Heyndrickxia acidicola: one gene and its partner. The protein of the gene in region 1 interacts with the protein of each later gene in a pairwise test. Links are inferred from orthologs where the notes say so. Each region holds a gene or a part of one and is shown in the gene's direction. Other genes may lie near its edges.

Region 1 (2,983 bases):
TTGGCGGCTTTGATGCAACCAGTAATGTAAGAGCAGGAAAAAGGTTCGGCATTCCGGTTTCCGGAACCCATGCCCATGCTATGATACAGGCATATCGGGATGATTATACTGCTTTTCATAAATATGCAGAAAGCCACAAAGACTGTGTTTTCCTTGTGGATACATATGACACCCTCCGTTCAGGCGTTCCTTCTGCTATAAAAGTGGCGAAGGAGCTGGGGGATAAAATTAATTTTGTTGGTATACGACTGGACAGCGGAGATATGTCCTTTTTATCAAAGGAAGCGAGAAAGATGCTGGATGCAGCCGGTTTTGAAAGAGCAAAAATAGTAGCATCAAGTGACTTGGACGAATATACCATTCTCCACTTGAAATCACAGGGTGCGAAAATTGATACCTGGGGGATTGGTACCAAGCTGATTACTTCTTATGATCAGCCGGCATTAGGAGCCGTTTATAAAATGGTTTCGATCGAGGATGAAAACGGCACAATGCAGGATACCATTAAGATTTCCAGCAATGCTGAAAAAGTGTCAACACCGGGATTAAAAAAGGTATACAGAATTATGAACAAGAGCACAGGAAAATCTGAAGGGGATTATATAACGCTTAAAGGAGAGAATCCAGAAAGCGAGGACAAATTAAAGATGTTTCATCCTGTCCATACCTTCATTAGTAAGTATGTTACAAATTTTGAGGCCAAGAATCTCCATCATGACATTTTTGTAGAGGGGAAATATGTATATACACTTCCTGAGCTGAATGAAATTAAACAGTATGCAGAGGAAGCCCTTGGGACACTGTGGGAAGAATATAAGCGCTCATTAAATCCTGAGGAATATCCTGTCGATCTCAGCCAAAAGTGCTGGGATAATAAAATGAAAAATATTGAACAGGTTCGGGAGAAGGTAGCTCACCTTAAGGATAAGTAAATTTATGGATCTGCTTGAGACGAGGTAGTGAAAAGAATAGTTTATTATGAAGTGTAATTCTAGGAGGTCATAATATTGGACAAATTACAAAAACAAATCGTTGAAGAGATGATGGTAAAGCCTAAAATTGATCCCAAAGAAGAAATTCGCAAAAGCGTTGACTTCTTAAAGGCCTACCTAAAAAAATATCCATTCTTTAAAGGATTTGTCCTTGGCATATCCGGAGGGCAGGACTCTACGCTAACAGGGAAGCTGGCTCAAACAGCTATTAATGAACTTAGGGAGGAGACGGGAAATAAGGACTATACATTCATAGCGGTCCGTCTTCCGTACGGCGTCCAAAAAGATATGGATGATGTTAATGATGCCATAGCATTTATGCAGGCGGATAAAGCCTTAACTGTTAATATTAAAGGGGCTGTTGATGCAAGTGAGGCAGCATTGAAAGAAGCGGGTATTGTCCTGTCCGATTTTGCGAAGGGAAACGAAAAAGCAAGAGAACGGATGAAAGCCCAATACAGCATTGCCGCGATGGAAAACTGTGTTGTTCTTGGAACCGACCATTCTGCTGAAGCGGTGACAGGATTTTATACAAAATTTGGAGACGGCGGTGCAGATTTAACGCCTATCTTCCGTCTAAACAAACGCCAAGGAAAACAGCTTCTTAAGGAACTTGGCTGCCCAGAACACTTATACACAAAAAAACCGACTGCTGATCTTGAGGATGAGCGTCCGCAAATTCCGGACGAAGCAGCACTGGGTGTAACCTACGATAACATAGATGACTATCTTGAAGGCAAAGAAATTCCAGAGGAAGCTGCTAAGAAAATCGAATCATTCTATTTGAAATCTCAGCATAAACGCCATCTTCCAATCACAATATTTGATGATTTTTGGAAATAATAGTTGATAGAGACTGCTGCCATTTTGGCGCAGTCTTTTTTTGATCAAGGTTTTGCGTAAAGCAACAATCTATGAGAAAACAGCCTTGATGAAAATCGCTGTCCGCTGCACTCTTTTAAAATTACACCTATTAAAGTTCCTCCTTTTTCTTTTCCAATTTTTATAGTATGGTAAATAATATAAAAGTAGTGGGAATTATCTAACATTTTAAGCCTGAGGGGGAAACGCGGATAATGGGAAAAGAAGTACTGCACCCAAAGCTGGAGCAAATTATTAACAATATTGAAAAAGTGATGATAGGGAAGACCCATATAGCTGAGTTAAGTCTAGTAGCTTTATTAGCAGATGGACATGTGCTGCTGGAAGATGTGCCCGGTGTTGGAAAAACGATGATGGTCCGCGCTCTTTCAAAATCAGTAAGTGCTGTCTTTAAGCGTATACAGTTCACACCGGATCTTTTGCCCTCTGATGTAATCGGAGTCTCGATTTATAACCCGAAAGATTTGGAATTTCAATTCAGGCCGGGTCCCATTATGGGAAATATTATTTTGGCAGATGAGATTAATCGCACCTCTCCTAAAACGCAGTCTGCTTTGCTTGAAGGGATGGAAGAAAGTAGTGTAACAGTGGACGGAAATACCCGAAAGATGGACAAGCCATTTTTTGTAATGGCTACGCAAAATCCAATCGATTATGAAGGCACCTATCCATTGCCAGAGGCCCAGCTGGATCGCTTCCTGATCAAACTGAAAATGGGCTATCCTAATTCTCTTGATGAAATAGAAATTTTAAGCAGGGCAGAAAAGAATCCTCCTATAGAAAGCCTTCAGTCTGTTATTACCCTGGAAGAGCTTAGAGAACTGCAGAAGCAGGTTCGCGAAGTATATGTAGATCACACCATTAAACAGTATATTGTAGACCTTTCAACCCGCACCCGAATCCATCCGAATGTTTATCTTGGTGTAAGTCCCCGTGCCTCCATCGCATTAATGAAGGCATCACAGGCCTATGCCCTTTTGAAAAACAGAGATTTTGTCATTCCAGATGATGTTCAATATCTTGCATCCTATGTATTTGCTCATCGCATCATTTTAAAATCTGAAGTCAAATACAGCGGCCAAACGCCTGAGGAAATTGTTGATAGCATT
Region 2 (2,871 bases), 350 kb from region 1 along the record:
AAATCGTGATTTTAAGCAGCCAATCGGAATCTTTCATTTTATTTCCTCACTTTTTTAATCATCTCAAAAAACAAAACAAATTCAGGATTGTTTCGTTCCAGCTCTATTTTTTCAGTCTATTAGCACACAAAAAATGATTTGTGGATAATTTTCGACACCACTTTTTCTATCCACAGCATTTATAGACAAGTTTTGCACAAGCTAGCAGCCTGTGGATTATTTTTTCCCACAAACTCTTCGCGTTGTGGATAGTTTTCAAATAGCATTGCAACACCTATAATTATTTGATATGATTATTGTGTTTTCACTCTTAACAAACGTTGTGCATAACTATCTTATCCACAGATTGTGGATATCCTGTGGATAGGTTATCCATACCCTTTTAATAAATTTGTCCACAGATGGTGGATTATGTCGAAATCTCTTATCTTTCCTTATTATATATTTTTCCACAATCATAGAGATGTATATTTATAAATTCCTATTCTTTTTAACGAAACACTGTTACACAACGTGGTTGTAAATAGGGGTAAAAGAATACTTTATATGCGGGGATTCACAAAAAGCTGAATCTCTATTTTCAGATGTAAAAAAATAATCAAATGAAGGAGGGCATAGTGTTGGAGAATATAGCTGATCTTTGGGACAAGGCTCTTTCAATTATAGAAAAAAAGATCAGTAAGCCCAGCTTCGAAACTTGGCTTAAGTCCACAAAGGCACATTCCTTAAAAGGGGATACGTTTATTATTACAGTTCCCAATGATTTCGCCCGGGATTGGCTTGAAGGAAGATATGTAAATCTTATTTCCGGTGTACTTTATGAAATTACTGGCGAAGAGCTGTCCATTAAATTTATTATTCCCCAAAATCAAGAAGAAGAAGATTACGCAGCCAATGTTCCTCAGCAAAAAAGACCTAAAATAGATGAGCCGGTTGAGTTATTTCAAAATATGCTAATTCCCAAATATACCTTTGATACTTTTGTTATTGGTTCTGGGAATCGCTTTGCTCATGCAGCATCACTGGCGGTGGCAGAAGCTCCTGCAAAAGCATATAATCCTCTTTTTATTTATGGAGGAGTTGGATTGGGTAAAACCCATTTAATGCATGCTATTGGACATTATGTGCTAGAGCATAACCCCCAGGCCAAGGTCGTGTACCTGTCTTCCGAAAAGTTCACAAATGAATTTATTAATTCGATTCGTGATAATAGGGCAGGGGACTTTCGCAATAAATACAGAAATGTAGACATTCTTTTGATAGATGATATTCAATTTCTTGCCGGAAAAGAACAAACACAGGAAGAATTTTTCCATACTTTTAATGCATTGCATGAGGAAAGCAAGCAAATTGTTATTTCCAGTGATCGGCCGCCAAAGGAAATCCCTACACTTGAAGACCGTTTGCGTTCCCGCTTTGAATGGGGCTTAATTACGGATATTACTCCTCCTGATTTGGAGACAAGGATTGCCATTCTTCGAAAGAAAGCCAAAGCAGACGGACTTGATATCCCTAACGAAGTCATGCTGTATATTGCGAATCAAATCGACTCCAATATCAGGGAATTAGAAGGGGCTCTCATAAGAGTTGTTGCGTATTCATCTCTCATAAATAAAGATATAAATGCCGACTTAGCCGCTGAGGCACTAAAAGATATTATTCCAAGCTCTAAGCCGAGAGTTATTACGATACATGATATTCAAAAGACAGTTGGAGAAGAATATAACGTAAAACTGGAAGATTTTAAAGCAAAAAAGAGAACAAAGTCAGTAGCATTTCCTCGTCAAATTGCTATGTATCTATCCAGAGAGCTAACAGATTTCTCACTTCCGAAAATTGGCGAAGAATTTGGCGGCAGAGACCATACAACGGTCATTCATGCCCATGAAAAAATTTCAAAAATGCTTCAAATTGATACACAGCTGGAAAAAAAGTTAACCGAAATTCAAAGTCTGTTAAAAAGCTAGCTGATTGTAACCAGGGGATATTGTGAATAAGTGGTCTTACCTTATGCACAGTCTGTCCACATGTGGATAGGCTGTCTTTCCGTTATTTTTCTTAGTTATCCACAAATCCACAGTGCCTACTACTATTACTACTATATTTTTAAAAAAATATTATTAAATAAATGCTTTGTTAGTAATACAAGAATGTATGAAGGGTACTGCTAATTAAATAGCTCATATATTATATTGGGGGTTAAAAAATGAAGTTCTTAATTCAACGTGATCGTCTCATTCAGAGTGTGCAGGATGTAATGAGAGCCGTAAGCTCCAGAACAACGATACCTATTCTGACTGGAATTAAAATTGTTGCTGCAAATGATGGGGTAACCTTTACCGGCAGTGATTCAGATGTCTCTATAGAGTCTTTTATTCCAAAAGAAGAAGACGGAGACGAACTAGTTGAAATAAAAGAATTAGGCAGCATTGTCCTACAAGCCAAATTCTTTAGCGAAATTGTCAAGAAACTGCCAATGGATACAGTGGAAATCGAGGTATTAAACCAGTTTCAAACGGTTATCCGCTCAGGTAAATCCGAATTTAACTTAATCGGGCTGGATCCAGATGAATATCCTCATCTGCCGCAAATTTCTGAGGATAACATTCTTAAGATTCCTACCGATATACTTAAAACACTGATAAGACAAACGGTTTTTGCAGTGTCCACCCTAGAAACACGCCCTATCTTGACAGGTGTAAACTGTAAGGTGGAAAACGGCAAGCTCTACTGTATTGCAACAGATAGTCACAGACTGGCTATGAGGACGGCTGCCATTGATACACAAAGCGAAGAAACCTACAATATTGTCATACCTGGGAAAAGTTTAAACGAATTAAATAAAATTCTGGATGATACAAATGAGCCGGT

Evidence for each region. The genes of interacting proteins can lie anywhere in the genome.
Region 2: the proteins of nadE (region 1) and dnaA interact in binary tests that used the Escherichia coli proteins (3 or more experiments, as listed by UniProt). The link is inferred for Heyndrickxia acidicola from one-to-one orthologs.

What each region holds. Positions count from the first base shown.
Region 1 is NZ_KV440953.1:3,037,506-3,040,488, reverse strand. The notes cover bases 17-2,921. They hold nadE (NAD(+) synthase), read left to right. Parts: upstream 17-1,007; coding sequence 1,008-1,835; downstream 1,836-2,921. Other genes in these bases: A5N88_RS14155 (AAA family ATPase), read left to right, coding at 2,069-2,921; A5N88_RS14165 (nicotinate phosphoribosyltransferase), read left to right, coding at 17-932. Outside these bases: more of A5N88_RS14165, read left to right, coding at 1-16; more of A5N88_RS14155, read left to right, coding at 2,922-2,983. UniProt on the Escherichia coli protein: Catalyzes the ATP-dependent amidation of deamido-NAD to form NAD. Uses ammonia as a nitrogen source.
Region 2 is NZ_KV440953.1:3,384,719-3,387,589, forward strand. Bases 1-2,793 are described here. They hold dnaA (chromosomal replication initiator protein DnaA), read left to right. Parts: upstream 1-620; coding sequence 621-1,967; downstream 1,968-2,793. Other genes in these bases: dnaN (DNA polymerase III subunit beta), read left to right, coding at 2,207-2,793. In the rest of the region: more of dnaN, read left to right, coding at 2,794-2,871. UniProt on the Escherichia coli protein: Plays an essential in the initiation and regulation of chromosomal replication. Binds in an ATP-dependent fashion to the origin of replication (oriC) to initiate formation of the DNA replication initiation complex once per cell cycle.